One region of the Kitasatospora sp. NPDC056783 genome, then DNA from elsewhere that is predicted to be linked to it. Evidence: riboswitches for the same ligand, from Rfam matches in the RefSeq annotation. Region 1 holds a riboswitch; each other region holds the start of a gene.
What was found. A riboswitch is a leader RNA that binds a small molecule or an ion and turns the genes downstream of it on or off. The one in region 1 is predicted to bind cobalamin.

Region 1 (5,044 bases):
GGGCCGCGTGCCGCACCGACACGCCCTCGCGCTCGACGTAGGAGCGGCCCATCGCGGCGGCGTCCAGCAGCAGGTCCACCACATGGTCCTGGAGCAGGTTCACCTCGTCGATGTAGAGCACGCCGCGGTGCGCCTTGGCGAGCAGTCCGGGCTCGTACGCCTTGACGCCCTCGGCCAGCGCCCGCTCCAGGTCGAGCGAGCCGACGATCCGGTCCTCGGCCACGCCGACCGGCAACTCGACCAGCTGGGACGGCCGTTCGTGGCTCGCGGGGGCGTCGTGCGGCCCGTCCGGGCACTGCGGGTCCGGCGCGGCCGGGTCGCAGGCGAAGCGGCAGCCGTCGACCGCGGCGATGTCCGGCAGCAGCCCGGCCAGCGCGCGCACCATGGTCGACTTCGCGGTGCCCTTCTCGCCGCGCACCAGCACGCCGCCCACGGCCGGGGAGACCGCGTTCAGCAGCAGTCCGAGCCGCAGGTCGGCCATGCCGACGACCGCGGTGAACGGATAGCGGACGTCACTCATGCCGTACCCCACTCCTGTCGTGTCCGGTCCTGCGGTCGTACCCGCTCCCGCGGCCCAACCCGGTTCATGCGTCACTCCCGGCGGTCCCGGGCGGGACGAACGGCAGCGATCCGGCCGCCGGCACCCCGCCCTCGATCAGCTTCCACAGCGCGTCCGTGTCGGCGTGCTCCTCGATCAGGTCGCCCAGCCGGTCCAGCCGGGCCTCGCGCGCGGCGGCGAAGGAGGTGTCCGGTGCGGGCACGAACGCCCGACCGGCGGCCTCGGCCACCTCGCGCAGGAGTTCGCGCCGGAACCCGTCGTTCTCCAGCGCGCCGTGCCAGGTGGTGCCCCACACCGCGCCCAGCCGGCAGCCGTCCAGGTTCCGCCCCGCGCCATCGGAGAAGAACCCCTCGCCGCCGTCGACCGCCACCACCCCGTGGTGGATCTCGTAGCCCTCGACGCGCTGTCCGAACGCCTCGCCGACCGGCCGGGCCAGCACCTTCTCCACGCCGAACCGGACCCGGGTCGGCAGCAGCGCGAGCCCCTCGACCGCGCCCGCCTTCGACTCGACCTCGTCCACGATCGAGTGCGCCAGCATCTGGTAGCCGCCGCAGACGCCGAGGACCGGCAGCCCGGCCGCCGCCCGCGCCCGCAGGGCCGGCTCCAGGCCGCGCTCGCGCAGCCACGCGAGGTCCGCGACGGTGGCCCGGGTGCCGGGCAGCACCACCAGGTCGGCGTCGGCCAGCTCCTCCGGCCTGGTCGCCCAGCGCACCAGCACGCCGGGCTCCTGGGCGAGCGCGTCCAGGTCGGTGAAGTTGGACAGCCGCGGGAAGCGCACCACCGTCACCCGCAGCACGTCCGCGCCGAGCGGTCCGCGACCGTCCGTCCGGTCGACCACGGTGGACAGGTCCAGCGAGTCCTCGGCGTCCAGCCAGAGCCCGGGCAGCATCGGCAGCGTGCCCAGCACCGGACGGCCGGTCAGCTCGCGCAGCATCTCCAGTCCGGGCGCGAGCAGCCGCGCGTCGCCGCGGAACTTGTTGACGAACCAGCCCGCCACGTGCCGCTGGTCCTCGGCGGACAGCAGCGCCAGCGTCCCGTACATCGCCGCGAAGACCCCGCCGCGGTCGATGTCCCCGACCACCACCACCGGCAGGGCGGCGGCGGTGGCCAGACCCATGTTGGCGATGTCGTGGTCGCGCAGGTTGATCTCGGCCGGCGAGCCCGCGCCCTCGCAGACCACCACGTCGAAGCGGCGGCGCAGGTCGGCCAGGCACTCCAGGGCGCGCTCCAGCAGGACGGGCTTGCGTTCGCGGTAGTCCAGCGCGCCCACCTCGGCGACCGGCCTGCCCAGCAGCACGACCTGGCTGCGGCCGTCCGCGCCCGGCTTGAGCAGCACCGGGTTCATCGCCGCCTCCGGTTCCACCCGGGCGGCCTGCGCCTGCATCGCCTGGGCGCGGCCGATCTCCGCGCCGTCGGCGGTGACGAAGGAGTTGAGCGACATGTTCTGCGCCTTGAACGGCGCGACCCGCACGCCCTGGCGGGCGAGCCAACGGCAGATCCCGGCCGTCACCACGCTCTTGCCCGCGTCCGAGGTCGTCCCCGCGACCAGCAGCGCGTTCGTCATGCCCTTCCCCTCTTCCCCAGGAGCGCGCGCAGCAGCACGTGCCCCGCGACCGTGGTACCCAGCGCCAGCGAGCCCACCCGCCGGGAGAGCGCGCAGGCGCGCTCGATGTCGTCCACCGTCACCGGCCGCAACTCCTCGCCCAGGACCGGCCGGTGCTCCACCCTCTCGCCGTACCGGAGGGTCCCGCCCAGCCGGACGCCCACCGCGCCGGCGAACGCCGCCTCCGCCTGGCCCGCGTTCGGGCTGGGGTGCGCCGAGCCGTCCCGCCGCCAGACCCGCCAGGCCGTCCGGGGCTCGGGCGCGGCGGCCACCGTCAGCAGTGCCGTCAGCCGGGCGCCCGGCCAGCCCGCCAGGTCGTCCAGCCGGGCCGAGGCCCAGCCGAAGCGGGCGTAGCGCGGCGAGCGGTGGCCGACCATGGCGTCCAGGGTGTTCACGGCGCGGAAGGCCAGCAGCCCGGGCGTGCCGGCCAGGGCGCCCCAGGTCAGCGCGTTCACCACGGCGTCGGCGGTGTTCTCGGCCACCGACTCGACCACGGCCCTCGCGATCTGCTGTCCGTCCAGCGCGCTCGGGTCCCGTCCGCACAGGTGGGGCAGCCGCTCCCGGGCGGCCGTGAGGTCGCCCGCGGCCAGCGAGCGGCCGATGGCGCGAGCCTCCCGGGTCAGCGAGGTGCCGCCGAGCACCGTCCAGGTCGCGGCCGCCGCCAGCGCCGCCCGGCCCAGCGGGCGCCGGCCCACCGTGCGGTCAAGGGCGAGTGCGCCAGCCGCGACGGCTCCCACGCACAGCGCCGTGTACCCGGCTCCGGCGGTCCGGTCGTCACGCCACAGCCGCCGCTCCAGCCGGGTCGCGGCGGTGCCGAAGGCGGCCACCGGGTGGCCCCGGCGCGGGTCGCCGAAGCGGGCGTCGGCGGCGTAGCCCGCGGCGGCGCCGAGCGCGAAGGCGGCGGCGCGGGTCAGCGGACGCGTGGTGGACGCCCGCGGCGTCGCGGGGGTCATCGGCCGCACGGCGGAAGGCGGCTCGGGGTCCGGCAGGGCGGGGCAGCCTGCATCGCGTGCGTGTCCTCACTCAGGGTCCGCGCCCTGGATCGACGTGACGGGGGCGAGAGTCTCCTGGCTTCCGGGTCGGACGCACCCCCGGAGCCTTCCAGCGGCCTTCGACGGCCCGCCGTGGCGATGTTCCGAGCGTGCTCCCCGGTGACAGTGGCGGGACCGCGCCGGACTTCCACCGGCTTCCTCTCCATGCCTCCGTTTGGCCTCAGGATCCCATCACGGGGCCGAACCGGGAGTCAACCGAGGTCACAGAGGGGTTGGTCACACGCGGGCCCGGCTGACGACCTGTGGGATCGCCGCCACCGCACCCGTCGTCCCGGTGGCCTCCTCCCGGCACCCGTCGGCCGTGCGGTCGCCGCGCCCGCGTGACCCGAACGGCTCAGTCCGGTGGCCGGGTGGGCGGTGTGCCGGTGAACTGGGGCACGAACACCGTCCGGTGCGTGAGCGACAGATCCGTGGGCACGCGAGCGACAGATCCGTGAGCGACGGAGCAGAGCGGAAGAACAGGGGAGCGAGATGCGTTGGGGAACCGCCGCCGTCGTGGCGGCCGCCGCGGTCGGGGCAGCCGTGCTGGTGGTCGGTCGTCGGGCCTCCGAGCGAATGGTCCGTCCGGTGACCGCCCTCCGGGAGTCCGGCCCGGTCCTGGTCCGGAACCTGGCCCCCGGCCGGATCACCTTCACCCGCGGCCCGGAGAGCCTGCGCCGCGGCCGCTGGGCGATCGAGTGGGGGGACGGCGGACACGCGGTCGTCGAGGAGATCCTGCACAGCGACGAACAGGGCGTCACCCGTCGGCTGGTCCGCGCCGACCGCGGCACCCTCACCCCCGGCACGGAGGTCCGCTTCACGCCCCGGGTCCTGCTCGGCGACCCGACCGAGGCACTCGGCCTCGCCTTCACCGACACCGCCGCCGACGGCGAGCTCGGCGCCCTGCCCGCCTGGCGGCTCGACGGCAAGCGCGGCACCTGGGTGATCCTGGTGCACGGTCCCGAGGCCGACCGCGGACAGACCCTCCCGGTGCTGCCCGTCCTCCACCGGCTCGGTCTGCCCGTCCTGTCCGTCACCTACCGCGGCGACCGCGGTGCCCCCGCCTCCCCGGACGGGCTGAGCCACTTCGGCGAGACCGAGTGGCGCGACATCGAGTCGGCCGTGCGGCTGGCGCTGGACAGCGGTGCGGGCAAGGTGATCCTCTACGGCTGGTCCCTGGGGGCCACCACGGTCCTCCAGACGGCGGCCCGCTCGGCCTGGTCGCACGCCATCCGCGGCCTGGTCCTCGACTCCCCGGTGCTCGACCTCCCGGCCTCGGCCCGCCGGGACGCCGCCCGGGCCGGCTTCGGGGGCGTCGCCGCCGAACTCGGCGCCCTCGCGGCCGAGGGACGCACCGGCGTCGACCTCGCCGACTTCGGACGCCTCGCCGACGGCACCGACCTGCGCGTCCCCACGCTGCTGCTGCACAGCCCCGAGGACCGGATCGCGCCCTTCCGCACCGCCGAGAAGCTGGCGGCCGTCCGCCACGACGTGGTCAGCCTCCGGCCCTTTCCCGGCGCCGACCACGCCACCCTCTGGAATACCGCCCCCGACCACTACACCGAACTCCTCCGCCGTTGGCTCACGCCGCTGCTTTGAGGCATGTCCTTCGGGACCCGTCCTTCGAGGGGTGTTCTTCGAGGCGTGTCCTTGGGGACGTGTCCGGCCCCCCTGCGGTGAGAGCGCTTTCGACCGGGCCCCGCCGGTCATTCCGGCGGACTTCCCCCGTCCGTGCGTGAACGTTTCCCCATTTCGTCCGGCGGACGCGAGAAGTCGGACCCGCCGACTTTTCGCGTGGAAAGACCTCCCTGGTCCACCCGGCATCCGTCCGGATTCGGGCTGGACAGCCCC
Region 2 (5,044 bases), on a different contig from region 1:
TCCAAGGAGATGACGTCCGCGTCGAGCTCGTCGATCGCCGTCATGACGGCGCCGAACTCGGCGTAGCACATGTGGGTGTGGATCTGGGTGTCCGCCCGCACGCCCGAGGTGGCCAGCCGGAAGGCCTCGGTGGCCCAGTCCAGGTAGGCCGGGCGGGCGGCGGCGCGCAGCGGGAGGGTTTCGCGCAGGGCCGGCTCGTCGACCTGGATGACGGCCGCTCCCGCCGCCTCCAGGTCGGTGACTTCGTCGCGCAGGGCGAGGGCGACCTGCCGGGCGGTGTCGGCGGACGGCTGGTCGTCGCGCACGAAGGACCAGGCGAGCATGGTGACCGGGCCGGTGAGCATGCCCTTGACCGGGCGCCGGGTCAGGCCCTGCGCGTAGCCGAACCACTCGGTGGTCATCGGGTGCGGGCGGGAGATGTCGCCGGCCAGGACCGGCGGGCGGACGTAGCGGGTGCCGTAGGACTGGACCCAGCCGTGCCGGGTGGCCAGGTAGCCGGTGAGCTGCTCGGCGAAGTACTGGACCATGTCGTTGCGCTCGGGCTCGCCGTGCACCAGGACGTCCAGTCCGGTCTTCTCCTGGTAGGCGATGACCTCGCGGACCTCGGCCTCCATCCGTTCCCGGTAGGCTGCCGCGTCGATCCGTCCGGCCGTCAAGTCGGCGCGAGCGGTGCGCAGTTCGGTGGTCTGCGGGAAGGAGCCGATGGTGGTGGTCGGCAGCAGCGGCAGGCCGAGCCGGGCGTGCTGGGCCTCGGCGCGCCGCGGGTAGGGCTGGGCGCGGCGGGCGTCGTCGGCCGTGACGGCGGCGGCCCGGGCGCGCACCGCCGGGTCGCGGGTGATCGGGGAGTTGGCGCGGGAGGCGAGGTCGGCGCGGTTGGCGGCGAGCTCGGCCGTGACGGCGCCGGTGCCCTCGCGCAGGGCCCGGGAGAGCAGGGCGGCCTCGCGTGCCTTCTGCTTGGCGAAGGCCAGCCAGCGGGCGATCTGCGGGTCGATGTCGCGCTCGGCGGCGGCGTCGATCGGCACGTGCAGCAGCGAGCAGGACGGCGCCACGTCGACGGTGTCCGCGAGGCCCAGCAGGGTGGCCAGGGTCGCGAGGGACTTCTCCAGGTCGTTGATCCAGACGTTGCGTCCGTCGATCACCCCCGCCACCAGCCGCTTGCCGGGCAGCCCGCCCGCCGCGGCGAGGTCTTCCAGGTTCGCCGCGGCGGGGCCGGTGAAGTCCAGCGCCAGGCCCTCGACCGGGGACTTGGCCAGCACCGTCAGCGCCTCGCCGAGCCGGTCGAAGTAGCTCGCGACCAGCAGCTTGGGCCGCCCGGTGAGGGCGCCCAGCTCACGGTAGGCGCGGGCGGCGGCGTTCAGCTCCGCCGGGGCGCGGTCCTGCACCAGCGCGGGCTCGTCCAACTGCGTCCACTCGGCGCCGGCGTCCTTCAGCGCCGCGAGCAGTTCCGCGTAGACCGGCAGCAGCCGGTCCAGCAGGGTGATCGGCTGGAAGTCGGCCGCCACCCCGGGGGCCGGCTTGGCCAGCAGCAGGTAGGTCACCGGGCCGACCAGCACCGGCCGGGCGGTGTGGCCGAGCGCGAGGGCCTCCGCGAACTCCGCGACCGCCTTGGCCGGGTTCGCGACGAACACCGTGTCCGGGCCCAACTCCGGCACCAGGTAGTGGTAGTTGGTGTCGAACCACTTGGTCATCTCCAGCGGGGCGACGTCCTGGTTGCCGCGCGCCATCGCGAAGTACCCGTCCAGCGGGTCGGCGTCGACCGCCTCCCGGTGCCGCGCGGGGATCGCGCCGACCGCCACGGTGGTGTCCAGCACGTGGTCGTAGAGCGAGAAGTCCCCGGTCGGCACCTCCGCCACCCCCGCCTCGGCGAGCTGCGCCCAGTTCGTCCGGCGCAGCTCGGCGGCGGCCGCCAGCAGCGCCCCGGCCGTGACCGCGCCCTTCCAGTACCCCTCGATCGCCTTCTTCAGTTCCCGGTCACGACCCTGCCGGGGGTAGCCGTACACGGTGGCCGTGGACGCCATGGCTGTGGACTGCGCTGTCAAGGGACTCTCCTTCGCGAGCCTGAATCCTCAAGTGCCCGGTGACGGCACGAGGACGCGAAGGGATGACGAACCCGGCGGCGGCCGTCACGAGAACGTACGGGCCTGATCCGCCTGGTATGGTCGCCGACCCGCCCACGAGGTCACCGGATGGCCGCGCGCGAACGGTCGCGCACGGGCAGTGGCAGGTCTTCGGACTCGCGGGCACGTCCACCCCGTGAAAGGCGGACACCTACTGGCCGTCGCTTCCCAGACCCGTCCCGGGTCCAGTGCGTATGACGGCGGTCGTTCCCACTCACCGCTGCGGGGCAGTCCCGGACTGGCCAGTCGAAAGGCGTCACCGGGTTCCCTCTTGCGACGCCCCGCCTGGCGGACGGGGCGAACCAGCTGCGCCGCCAGCCTAGGGGCAGAACGCCTCCTCCGGGGCGGAAATCTCGAAAGGCGTCCGCGTGGTGAGACGTCGCGGCCGCGAGCGGCTACCCGAGCGGCTGGTCGGCCTCGCCCTCCGGGTCCAGCTCCGGCACCGGGTGGGGCTTGCCCTCCGAGTCGACGGCCACGAAGACCAGCTGCGCCGTCGCGACCCTGGTGACGGGCCCGGCGAGGTTCCACCGCTCCGAGGTCACCACCACCGACACGTCCATCGACGTCCGCCCGGCGCGGCCGACCCGGGCGCGAACGGTGAGGAGGTCCCCCGCCTTGACGGGCGCCAGGAACGACATCTCCCGGACCGAGACGGTGACCGCGGGAACGCCGGCGTGCCGGCCCGCGGCGGCGGCGGCCGCGTCGTCGATCAGCTTCATCATCACGCCACCGTGCACCGTCCCGTAGAGGTTGGTGTCGTGGTCGCTCATGATGTGGGCGAGGGTGACCGCCGAGTCGGCCGGGGTGCGGGAGAGGACGGAGGGACTGGTCACAGCGACGGCCCGCCCGTCCTGGCGTCGCGGGAATCGTGGTCGGCGTTCCGCTGCACGGAACTCTCCTTCATGAGGTCGCGCGCCCCGGGCATGCGAAGGGGCGGGGAGCCGTCCGTATACGGCCCACCCGCACCGCCGGCCCGCCTCGGGGTCGTGGTGGGACCGCGGGCCACCACGGCACGCGGGCAGCGGCAGGTCTTCGGACTCGCGGGCACGCCCTCCCCGGTCCGGAACCAGGGGTGGACGCCTACCGGCCGTCGCGTCCCGGCTCCGTTGCCGGGCCCTGCGCACAGGACGGCGGTCGCTCCCGCTCACCGCTGCGGGGCGGTCCCGGACTGGCCAGTTGAAAGGCGTCACCGGGTTCCCTCGTGACAACGCCCCGCCTGGCGGGCGGGGCGAACCAGCTGCCCCGCCAGCTTACGTCCATCCGCGCAGCTCACGGCCACCGCCCACCTCTTCGGTCGGTCCACGCACGACCCCCGGGCCGGTACGCCGGGAAGAACGGCAGAATGTGCCGCATGCGGCACATCTACGTCATCGGCATCGGCGCGGGCGACCCCGACCACCTCACCCTGCAAGCGGTCAAGGCGCTCGGTCGCACCGATGTCTTCTTCATCCTCGACAAGAGCGAGGAACGACAGGACCTGATCCGGCTGCGCCGCCGGATGCTGGCCGACCACGGCCGGACGGGGCACCGCGTGGTCGAGGTGCCGGACGCGGAGCGGGACCGCACCACCCCCGCGTACGCGGCCGCCGTGGACGACTGGCGGGTGCGCCGCGCCGATCTGGTCGAGCGGCTGATCGCCGAGCACCTCGGCCCGGACGAGCGCGGCGCGTTCCTGGTCTGGGGCGATCCGGCCCTCTACGACAGCGTCATCGCGGTGGTGGAGGACGTGTCGACCCGCGGCGGGGCGCCGTTCGAGTACGAGGTGATCCCGGGCATCAGCAGCGTCTCCGCACTCGCCGCCCGGCACCGCACCACGCTGACCAGGGTCGGCCGCCCGGTGCAGATCACCACCGGGCGCCGCCTGGCCGAGGGGTTCCCCGAGGGGGTGGACGACGTGGTGGTGATGCTCGACGGCCGGGCCGCCTTCACCGAGATCGACCCCCGGGGGCTGGACATCCACTACGGCGCCTACCTCGGCACCCCCGACGAGGTGCTGGTCTCCGGGCCGCTCGCCGAGGCCGCCCCCCGGATCCGCGAGCTGCGCGAGCGGGCCCGCGAGCGCAAGGGCTGGATCATGGACACCTACCTGCTCCGGCGCTCGGAGGACTGACCGGGCGCGTCGCGCCGCGCCGGACGACGACGTCCGGCGCGACGACGGACCGGCGATCCTCCGCGCCCTGCGGGGGATATCCCCACCGTCCTCGCACCCGCTGCCCGGTTAGTCCGGTGGATCTTGAAAGGGAAGGCTGAAGGCATCCGGAAACTCCGGTTCCAAGGAGGATGTCTGATGTTCAGTCGGAACCCCGTTCGCCGTCGCGCGGCCCGCTTCGCGGCCGTCTCCGTGCTCGCCGCAGGACTCACCGCCGCGACGGTGGGCAGTGCCGGGGCGATCGTCAACGGGACGGACGCCGAGCGGCGCTACCCGTTCATGGCCTCGGTCCCGGTGTCGGCCCCGGGCCTGGACGACGGCGTCTGCGGCGCCTCGTTGATCGACCGCCAGTGGGTGCTGACGGCGGCCCACTGCGTCGACCCGAACCTGGTCACGCCCGGCGGCACCGTCCGGATCGGCAGCTCCGAACGCAAGTCCGGCGGCACCGTCCGCGCCATCGCCGCCACGTTCACCCACCCCGGCTACCGACAGGGAGGGGGCGCCGGGCCGAACCTGGACGACGTCGCGCTGATCCGCCTTGACCGCCCGGTGAAGGAACAGCCGGTTCCCATCGCCGAGCGGCCCGGCGCCCCCGGCACCCCGACCCGGCTGCTCGGCTTCGGCACCGTCGTCGACACCGGTGATCTCGGCGGTCTGCGGTTCCCCGATCACCTCCAGCAGCTCGACACCCGCCGGGCGGCCGAATCCGAGTGCGACCCGGGCTACGCCGGCCCCACCAGGCTGTGCACCGTCAGCCGGGTCCCGCGGGCGATGGCCT
Region 3 (5,044 bases), on a different contig from region 1:
CGGGCACCAGCCCGCGCCGGCGCTGGATCGCCCGCGGCCTGCTGGGCGCCGTGCTGACCGTCCAGGCCGCGCTCTCGCTGCGCCTGCTGGCCGCCGCCCACCCCGACGAGGCCGCCACCATGGTCGCCGGCCGCCAGCAGCTCGACCACCTGCTGCACGGCACCCCGGTCACCACCGACCTGATCGAGCGGGTGCAGGGCTCGCCCTGGCTCTACCCGCCGCTGGCCGGCGCCGCCGCCGATGCCAACGGCATCTGGGGCACCCGGCTGCTCAGCCTCGGCTTCGCACTGATCACCACGGTGCTGCTGTACTCGCTGACCCGGCGGCTGTTCAACGAGCGGGTGGCCATCTGCGCCATCGCCGTCTACGCCGTCCTCCAGTCCACCGTCGTGACCGGCTTCTACGCCGCGCCCGAGTCCCTCGCCGTCCTCCTGGTCGCCCTCTCCGCCTGGGCCACGGTGTTCACCGCCCGCCGCCATCCGGCCCTGGCCCTGCTCGCCGCCCCACCCGCGGCCCTGGCCTGCGCCGTCGCCTACTCCGCGGCCTTCGCCCTCCCGGCCCTGGTCGCCCTCGCCTTCGCCTGCGCCCGGCCGTACCACCGGGCCGGGCCGGCCGCCCTGCGCGCGCTGCTGGCGGGCGCCGGCACCCTCGTCCTGCTGCTCCCGGGCGGCACGCTCGGCAAGCTCGCCGGGTGGTCGCCCTCGCAGGGCGGCGCCGCCGGCTCGGCCGGCTCGATCCTGCTCTCCACCCTCAAGTGGGCCGGCCTGTTCACCGTCCTCGCCGTGGCCGGCACCATCGCCTACGCGCGCCGCGAGCAGATGAACGAGCACGACGCGCCCGAGAAGGACTCCGTTCCCACCACCCGGGGCCGGCGCGCCCTGCTCGGCACCGTCCTGACCGCCACCGCCCTGCTGGTCCCCGCCGCCCACGTGTGGACCGGCACCTCCGGCGCGCTGTTCCGCCACCTCGCCTACGGCATGCTGCTGGCCGCCCCGCTCGCCGGGGTCGGCCTGACCCGGCTGGTCGGCGCCCACTTCCGCCACCCCCAGCTGGGCATCCTGGTCTGGGTCGCGCTGCTCGCCCTCGGCCTGGAGCAGTCCGCCCTGCGCTACCAGAACGGCCCCGACTCCGGCCGCCTGCCGGCCGTCCTGAGGGTCCACACCGAGCCCGAGGGCCGCTACCTCACCGAGGTCGACGGACTCGCCGAGTACTACCTCGGCGGCGTCTCCAAGCCCGAGCAGTGGATCTCCTCGCGCACGGGCACGGAGTACCGCGACGCCGCCGGGGTGCGGCACCACGGCGACGACGGCAGCGTGGCCGCGATCCGCGACGGCTGGTTCACCATGGTCGTCCTCGACAGCACCGCGCCGAAGGCCACCGACCGGGCCCTGAGCGACGCCGTGACGGCCTCCGGGAACTACCGGCTGGTCGCCCAGTTCACCTCCCCGACCGGCGATTCGAGCACGTACAAGGTCTATCTGAAGCACTGACGGGCCACCCGGTCCACCGACACCCGCGACACGACAGGCACAACATATGGTGCCGCCGCAAGCCGGCGGCACTACATGTATGCTCGCTTCTGCTGTCGATGCAGGGGAACCCGGTGCGAATCCGGGACTGCCCCGCAGCGGTGTGCGGACGGCTCGAGCAGCCGTACCGCGAGTCCGAGTACCTGCCGACGGCCTGCGCCACGGCCCTCCCGCAGAGGCCGCGCGCCAGCACGAGCAGTACACCTCCGGGCCTCGCGGGCGGGCCGGGGAGTCACCGTCGCGCGACGCCGTCTGCGTTCGCGCCGTGCTCCCCTGCCCCGATCGGCCCGGCGGCCCCCGATCACCGCCGCCGATCGCCGCCAGGAGAGAGCGCCTTGACCACCGCCGCCTCAGTCACCCTGCCCACCCAGGGCACCGGTACCGCCTTCACCGACCCGACGGTCTCCGACCCCGGCGGCGCCCTGCTGCGGCTGCTCACCGACCGCAGCACCGACCTCACCGAGGTCGACCCCGGCCACGTCGCCGCCGCCGCGCTGCGCGGCCGCCACGCCGGCTCGGACTTCGCCGAGCTGCGCGGGCTGGCCGTGGACGCCGCCGCGTCGATGATCGCCGAGGACCCGCAGTACTCGAAGCTGGCCGCCCGCCTGCTCGCGCTGGAGATCGTCGACGAGGCGAACAGCCAGGGCTCGGTCTCCTTCTCCGCCTCGATCGCCGTCGGCCACGCCGAGGGCCTGATCGGCGACACCACCGCGGACTTCGTCGCCAAGCACGCCGCCGCCCTGGACGCGCTGATCGACACCGCGGGCGACGACCGCTTCGAGTACTTCGGCCTGCGCACCGTGCAGTCCCGCTACCTGCTGCGCCACCCGATCACCCGCAAGGTGATCGAGACCCCGCAGCACTTCCTGCTCCGCGTCGCCTGTGGCCTGGCGGTCGGCGACTCCGAGCAGTCCGTCCGCGAGGTCGCCGAGCTGTACGGCCTGATGAGCCGCCTGGAGTACCTGACCTCCTCGCCGACGCTCTTCAACTCCGGCACCCGGCACCCGCAGATGTCCAGCTGCTACCTGCTGGACTCGCCGCTGGACAACCTGGACTCGATCTACAACCGCTACGCGCAGATCGCCCGCCTCTCCAAGCACGCCGGCGGCATCGGCCTGTCCTACTCGCGCATCCGCTCGCGCGGCAGCCTGATCCGCGGCACCAACGGCAAGTCCAACGGCATCGTGCCGTTCCTGCGCACCCTCGACTCCTCGGTCGCCGCCGTCAACCAGGGCGGCCGCCGCAAGGGCGCGGCCTGCGTCTACCTGGAGACCTGGCACGCCGACATCGAGGAGTTCCTGGAGCTCCGCGACAACACCGGCGAAGAGGCCCGCCGCACCCACAACCTCAACCTGGCGCACTGGATCCCGGACGAGTTCATGCGCCGCGTGAACGCCAACGAGGACTGGTCGCTGTTCTCCCCGGCCGACGTTCCCGAGCTGGTCGACCTGTGGGGCGCCGACTTCGACGAGGCCTACCGCAAGGCCGAGCTGGCCGGCAAGGCCGTCCGCACCATCCCGGCGCAGACCCTGTACGCCCGCATGATGCGCACCCTGGCGCAGACCGGCAACGGCTGGATGACCTTCAAGGACGCCTCCAACCGCGCCGCCAACCAGACCGCGCTGCCGGGCCGCACCGTGCACTCCTCCAACCTGTGCACGGAGATCCTGGAGGTCACGGACGACTCCGAGACCGCCGTCTGCAACCTGGGCTCGGTCAACCTCGGCGCCCACGTGGCCCCGGGTGCCACCGCCGACGACCTGATCAACGCGATGGACTGGGAGCGGCTGGACGCCACCGTGCGCACCGCCGTCACCTTCCTCGACCGCGTGGTGGACATCAACTTCTACCCGACCACCGAGGCCGGCACCTCCAACTCCCGCTGGCGGCCGGTCGGCCTCGGCGTGATGGGCCTCCAGGACGTCTTCTTCAAGCTGCGGATCGACTTCGACTCGGCCGAGGCCGCGCGGCTGTCCACGCTCATCGCCGAGCGCATCATGCTCACCGCGTACGAGCGCTCCGCCGACCTCGCCGAGCAGCTGGGCCGCCACGAGGCGTACGGCGAGACCCGCGCCGCCCGCGGCGAGCTGCACATCGACCACTTCCCGACGGCCGCGCCGCAGTGGGGCGAGAAGTGGGACGCGCTGCGCGCCCGCATCGCCGTCACCGGCCTGCGCAACTCGCTGCTGCTGGCCATCGCGCCGACCGCGACGATCGCGTCCATCGCCGGCGTGTACGAGTGCATCGAGCCGCAGGTGTCCAACCTGTTCAAGCGCGAGACGCTGTCCGGCGAGTTCCTCCAGGTCAACCCGTACCTGGTGCGCGAGCTCAAGGACCTCGGCGTCTGGGACCAGCAGACCCGCGACGCGCTGCGCGACGCCAACGGCTCCGTCCAGGACCTGAACTGGCTGCCGGAAGGGGTGCGTTCGCTGTACCGCACCGCCTGGGAGCTGCCCCAGCGCGCGCTGATCGACCTGGCCGCGGCCCGCATGCCGTACCTGGACCAGAGCCAGTCCCTGAACCTGTTCATGGCGGCGCCGACCATCGGCAAGCTCAGCTCGATGTACGCCTACGCGTGGAAGGTCGGTCTGAAGACCACCTACTACCTGCGTTCGCGCCCGGCGACCCGCATCGCCCAGGCCGCGTCCGGCACCGCCCGCGCCGCGTCCGCCGCGTCCGCGCCGGCGCCCGTGCCCGTGAACACCCCCTCCCTCACCCCGGAGCAGGAAGCCGCCATCGCCTGCTCCCTGGAGAACCCCGAGTCCTGCGAGGCCTGCCAGTAATGTCCGACGACCGCCAGAAGATGCTGCTCGACCCCGGCTTCGAGCTGACCCTGCGCCCGATGCGCTACCCGTCGTTCTACGACCGGTACCGGGACGCCATCAAGAACACCTGGACCGTCGAGGAGGTGGACCTGCACTCCGACGTCGCCGACCTGGCGAAGCTCAGCGAGGGCGAGCGTCACCTGATCGGCCGGCTGGTCGCGTTCTTCGCGACGGGCGACTCGATCGTCTCCAACAACGTGGTGCTGAGCCTCTACAAGCACATCAACTCCCCGGAGGCGCGGCTGTACCTGTCGCGCCAGCTGTTCGAGGAGGCCGTGCACGTCCAGTTCTACCTGACGCTGCTGGACACCTACCTGCCCGACCCGGAGGACCGCAACGCGGCCTTCGCCGCGGTGGAGAACATCCCCTCCATCCGCCAGAAGGCCCAGTTCTGCTTCAAGTACATGAACGCGGTCGACCACATCGACTCGCTCCAGACGAAGGAGGACAGGCGGGCGTTCCTGCTCAACCTGATCTGCTTCGCGGCGTGCGTCGAGGGTCTGTTCTTCTACGGCGCGTTCGCCTACGTGTACTGGTTCCGGAGCCGGGGCCTGCTGCACGGTCTCGCGACCGGCACCAACTGGGTGTTCCGCGACGAGTCCATGCACATGGACTTCGCGATGTCGGTCGTGGACACCGTGCGCGAGGAGGAGCCCGACCTCTTCGACGACGAGATGGCCAAGCAGGTCA
Region 4 (5,044 bases), on a different contig from region 1:
CGGCGGTGAAGCCGGTGGTGGCGGCCCAGGCCGGTTCTCCCGCGGTGGTCGGTGCGGGCGGGGTGGCGGTGAACCCGGCGCCGGCGACGGCGCGCAGGCCGTCGACGGAGGCGTAGGGCGACGGGCTGGTGTCGGTGGGCAGGTACTTGAAGCCGCCGCCGGGCTTGAACTGCTGGGCGATGAGGAAGTCGACCGGGGTCTTGCCGGTGCCGCTGGTGAAGTCGGTGCCTTGGGGGTTGATGCCGCAGGCGTTGAGGCCGGACACGGCCCAGCCGTTGGAGTCGGTGTTCACGCCGAACATGGCGTTGAAGGCGCCGGAGGAGGCGAGCTTGCCCTTGAGGAAGTTCTTGGCGGCGACGATCGCCGAGTCGGTGTTGGGCACGCCGCCCGCGCACAGGGAGGCCATGGCGGCGCCGGTCATGTCGATGTCGCTGCCCTGGGCGAGCGCCGTCGGGTCGCCCGCGGCCTTGCCGTAGTTCCAGCCGCCGTCGTTGTGCTGGTTGGCGCGCACCGCCGTGACGGAGACATCGAGCAGGGGCTGCGGGGCGCGCTGGGCGCCGGCTTGGGTCTTCGCCCCGGCCAGCGCGAGCAGACCGAAGACGGTGCCGTTGAAGTTGGCGGACGGGCCGTAGTAACCGGGTTCGGTGGTCTGCCAGTAGGCGGAGAGGTCGGCGAGGAGGTTGCGGCCGGGGCCGACGCGGGCGGGGTCGATGCCCGCGGCGTAGGCGTTGAGGATGCCGCGCTCGTAGTCCGTGGCCACGGGCGAGGTGCCGGGCCAGCCGGGGGCGGCGAGCTGGTTGCGGTAGACGAGGCGGGCGTTCTTGCCGGTGTCCCCGCCGGGGGTGACGTCGGCGGCGGCCGTTCCGGCGGCGGCGAGCGCGCTGAAGGCCCACTCGTTGGAGAGCCCGCCGCCGGTGACGTAGCTGCCGTCGGCGGCCTGGAGGGACTTCAGGTACGTGACGCCGGTGCTCTTGGACGTGGCTATCTGGGCCGGGGTGGCCGTCGCGTGGGCGGGGACGGCGGAGAGAAGCAGGGCAGCGGCCGCCAGCGCGACGGTGGTCGTCGAGGCGGTGCGGGACGGGGTGAGGAGGGGCACGGGACAGGCTCCTTGGGGTGGCGGGCGCCGACCCTGCCCCGGAGTTCCCGCGTCCACTCGGGGCACGCGACTGCCGGAGCGGTCGCCGCCCGGATCGCGTGGGCCGGCTTTCGCCATGGTGCACGGCCGGGCGGGCATTCGGGCTCGGGACGGCACGATCGCCACCCCACACCGCTGCGCGTCAGCCCCGGATTCGCACCGGGTTCCCCCACTCGGCCACAGCGGACGCTACCGCAGGTTCCGTCGTCCGGCGAGGTGATGTGAGCGACCTGACGCCCCATTGACTCCCTGTCGGACAGCGTGGTCTGATGAACCGGTTTTTTGCCCTCGGCATTCAGGGGAAGCCGGTCCGACTCCGGCGCTGACCCGCAACCGTGGACCCACCTGAGGGTGGGTGAGCCGGAATGCCTGGACCGGGGGTCTGTTCACAGAGCACTTGCGTCGTCGCGGACTACGACGCGGTCTTGGCAGCCCCTTCCCGGGGCGCCGTGGGCTGCGCCGTCGCCTCCCGTGTCGACCGACCAGGGAGCCGTCGTGAGGGTCAGCAGCAATCGCACACGTCACAGAAACCGGGACCTCGCCTCCCTGGTGATCGCCGGCACCGTCGCGGTCGCCGCCTGCGGCACGGTCCTGCTCGGGCACCCCGGAACCGCGGCGGCCGACCCGATCGAGGAGTGCACGGCGACGACGGGCGCGATCGTCGCCGTCGACTTCACCCACTGGGGCGGCGGCGTCGCCCGGGGCTGCGACGCCCACCCCACGACGGGCATGAACCTCCTGCACAACGCCGGTTTCACCACTGCCGGAACCGAACACGACGGGCCCGCCTTCATCTGCCGGCTCGGGACCGGGACCTTCAACGGCGGTGTCCAGTACCCGACACCGGCCGAGGAGCCGTGCGTCAACACCCCGCAGGCCACCGCGTACTGGTCGTACTGGATCGCCGAACCCGGCCAACAGACCTGGTCCTACAGCCGGTTCGGCGCCGGCACGCAGAAGCCCAAGCCCGGCGAGGTCGAGGCCTGGGTCTACGGCGGCACGGACATCGGTGGCACCAGCGGGGCGCCGAGCTTCACCCCGGACTCCGTCCGCGCCAAGAACGGCGGCCCCTCGCCCTCCGCGTCGCCCTCGGCGACCCCGACCCCGACGGCGAGCCCCACCGGGCCCTCCGCCACCGGTGACCCGGCCGCCGCCACGGCCTGGCTGGCCGGTCAACTCGTCGGCGGCGACCACATGGAGAACTGGGCCGCCCCGGGGCCGGACTACCCCCGGACCGCTCTCACGGCCATCGCGCTCGCCGCCGCGGGGACGCAGGACCCGGCGCTGCGCAAGGTGGTCGCCTTCCTCGACGCCCATACCGACGCGTTCCTGCGCCCCGACGGGCCGACCGGCACACCGGACACGCGGGCCGCCGCCCTCCTGGCCCTCGTCGCCGAGAGCACCGGTCGCGACCCCCGCACCTTCGGCGGGCGGGACCTGGTCTCCGTGCTCACCGACCACGTCTGCGCAGGGGCGGGAGAGAACGGCAAGTGCACCGCCGCCGGGGACTTCCTCGGCGCGTCCTCGCCCTGGGCACAGTCCCTCGGCGTCATCGCGCTCCAGCGCGCCGGTGTCGCTTCGCCCGCCCCGGCGCTCGCCCGGTTCACGACGCTCCAGTGCGCCGACGGCGGGATGGCCGGATCGATGATCATCGCCGGTGAGCACTGCGAATCCGATCCGGTCACCACCGGCCTCGCGGTCCTCGCCCTGCGCACGGCCCCCGGCTACGAAGCGGCCGCCGAGAAGGCCGCCGACCAGCTCGCGGCGAGCCAGCAGCCCGACGGCTCCCTCCCCCCGTACGTCGGCGCCCCCGGCGACACCATCAGCACCGCGAGCGCCGCCCAGGCCTTCCGGGCCACCGGCCAGGGTGGCCGCAGGGCCGCCGCCACCGCCTGGCTCGCCGCCCGCCAGGACAAGGACGGCGGCTTCGGCCCGGACGCGTCGACCACCGACCCGGACGCCGCCGCCACCGAGCAGGCCGTCCTGGCCCTGACCGGCACCGACCTCACCAGCGTCTGGCACGATCCGAACGGCGCGACTTCCACGCCGACCCCGCCGGCGGGGAGGAAGCCCGACGCGGCCAAGGGCGGCGCCTACCTCACCGACCCGTCCCGCCTGATCGACGGTCACTACTACGAGGGGTTCCCGGCCTTCGCCGACTTCGGCCTCACCCTCGACGGCGCCTACGCCCTCGCCGCCACCGGCACCGACGACGCCGCGCTGCGCGGGATCGTCGACTTCCTGGACCAGCGGGGCAAGGACGCGAGCGAACGCACCGTCAACGACTGGACCGCGATCGGCACCGAGTACGCCGGCGGCGGGTCCATCGGGAAGGAGGCGCTGCTCGCCGAGGTCGTCGGCCGCGACCCGCGCGCCTTCGGCGGCCACGACCTGATCGCCGCGCTCGCCGCGATGGTGTGCACCAAGGCCGACGCGACCACCGGCTGCGCCGCCCCGGGCAACTACACCTACGCCACCTCGGTGTTCTCCCAGGCGCTCGCCGTCATGGCCCAGCTCCGGGCCGGGGAGACGACCAGCGCGGCTCCCGCGATCGGCTACCTGAAGGGCCTCCAGCACCCGGACGGCTCCTGGCCGAGCCTGATCCCCGCCACCGGCGACTCCGACGTGGACAGCACGGCGATCGCCGTCATGGCTCTCGCCCTCGTCCCCGGGGACGAGGCCGCCCAGGCGGTCGACAAGGGACTCGGCTGGCTCGCCTCGCGGCAACTGCCCGACGGCGGCTTCCCCGGTGCGGCCGGCGACTCCACCAACTCGGCCGCGCTGGCCGTCCAGGGCATGACGCTGCGCAAGGCCGCCTACGGTGAACAGATCGCCAAGGCGCTCGACTTCCTCGCCGGGCAGCAGAACGGCGACGGAGGGTTCAACGTCGCGTCCGCCGGGCAGCGGGGTTCGGACGTCAGGGCGTCCACACAGGTGCTCGGCGGTGCCACCGGCATCTCCTTCGGCACGCTGTCCCGCGACCTCGGAGGCACGACGACGCCCACCGGGACGCCGACCACCACCCCGACGGGCTCGCCCGGCACGACCGCGCCGGCCCAGGCCACCGACACCCCGTCGTCCGGTGGCATCGACGCCCCGACGGGTGGCGGTGTCGCTACAGCCGGGGGCGTACCGGCGCGGACCGGTTCGGGCGACCTGGCCGGTACCGGAACCCAGGCACTGGCGCTGACGGCGGGTGCCGGTGTGCTGACCGCGCTCGGCGCCGCAGCCGTCATCGTCGCCCGTCGCCGCACCGCGGCCGCCCCGGGGCGTCACCGGTGAGCCGGGGACCCGGTGAGCGGCTCGCGCGGCTGTCCGGGGCGGCGGTGCTGACCTCCGCGCTCGCGTTCGGCGGCGTCGCCGTGGGCGCGGCCCCGGCCACCGCGGCGCCACTGCCGATCGATCAGTGCACCACCACCTCCGGGGTCGTACTCGCCGTGGACTTCGGCAAGTGGGGCGGGCCGCTGCTGCGTTCCTGCGGGACCACCCCCACCACCGGGTACACCCTGCTCAACCAGGGCGGCTGGAAGACCACCGGCACCGGGCACGACGGCCCGGCGTTCATCTGCCGGATCGGCTACAGCGGCTTCCAGGGCGGCAAGCAGTACCCGACCCCGGAGCAGGAGAAGTGCGTCCTGACGCCTCCGGCCACCGCGTACTGGTCGTACTGGCACGCCGATCCGGGCCAGAACGAATGGTCCTACAGCCAGCTCGGCGCGATGCTCTACCAGCCGAAGCCCGGAAGCGTCGACCTGTGGATCTTCGGCGGCACCGACATCGAGGGCACCGAGGGGCGTCCGACGTTCTCGCCGGACAGCGTCCGGGCCCACAACTCCAGCCCGGGTGGGCAGCCGGCCGACCCCGGCCAGGGCACGACGGGCGGCTCCGGCGGAGCGGGTGCCACCGGTA

Region 2: linked by a shared signal. The riboswitch ahead of ACFRMQ_RS37430 (acyl-CoA thioesterase) and the one ahead of ACFRMQ_RS17865 (cobalamin biosynthesis protein) in region 1 are both predicted to bind cobalamin.
Region 3: linked by a shared signal. The riboswitch ahead of ACFRMQ_RS10215 (ribonucleoside-diphosphate reductase subunit alpha) and the one ahead of ACFRMQ_RS17865 (cobalamin biosynthesis protein) in region 1 are both predicted to bind cobalamin.
Region 4: linked by a shared signal. The riboswitch ahead of ACFRMQ_RS09695 (prenyltransferase/squalene oxidase repeat-containing protein) and the one ahead of ACFRMQ_RS17865 (cobalamin biosynthesis protein) in region 1 are both predicted to bind cobalamin.

Annotation. Positions count from the first base shown of each region.
Region 1 covers NZ_JBHUAF010000108.1:15,630-20,673, forward strand. The annotation lists gene ACFRMQ_RS17855 (putative cobaltochelatase) at 1-520, opposite strand, end outside; gene ACFRMQ_RS17860 (cobyric acid synthase) at 585-2,123, opposite strand; gene ACFRMQ_RS17865 (cobalamin biosynthesis protein) at 2,120-3,115, opposite strand; cobalamin riboswitch at 3,223-3,356, opposite strand; gene ACFRMQ_RS17870 (alpha/beta hydrolase family protein) at 3,686-4,792, shown strand.
Region 2 covers NZ_JBHUAF010000482.1:126-5,169, reverse strand. The annotation lists gene metE (5-methyltetrahydropteroyltriglutamate--homocysteine S-methyltransferase) at 1-2,039, opposite strand, end outside; cobalamin riboswitch at 2,223-2,390, opposite strand; gene ACFRMQ_RS37430 (acyl-CoA thioesterase) at 2,513-2,950, opposite strand; cobalamin riboswitch at 3,144-3,317, opposite strand; gene cobF (precorrin-6A synthase (deacetylating)) at 3,469-4,227, shown strand; partial or broken gene ACFRMQ_RS37420 (S1 family peptidase) at 4,405-5,044, shown strand, end outside.
Region 3 covers NZ_JBHUAF010000046.1:5,108-10,151, reverse strand. The annotation lists gene ACFRMQ_RS10220 (ArnT family glycosyltransferase) at 1-1,490, shown strand, start outside; cobalamin riboswitch at 1,537-1,695, shown strand; gene ACFRMQ_RS10215 (ribonucleoside-diphosphate reductase subunit alpha) at 1,889-4,312, shown strand; gene ACFRMQ_RS10210 (ribonucleotide-diphosphate reductase subunit beta) at 4,312-5,044, shown strand, end outside.
Region 4 covers NZ_JBHUAF010000043.1:377-5,420, forward strand. The annotation lists gene ACFRMQ_RS09690 (hypothetical protein) at 1-1,096, opposite strand, end outside; cobalamin riboswitch at 1,229-1,305, opposite strand; cobalamin riboswitch at 1,396-1,527, shown strand; gene ACFRMQ_RS09695 (prenyltransferase/squalene oxidase repeat-containing protein) at 1,631-4,417, shown strand; gene ACFRMQ_RS09700 (hypothetical protein) at 4,414-5,044, shown strand, end outside.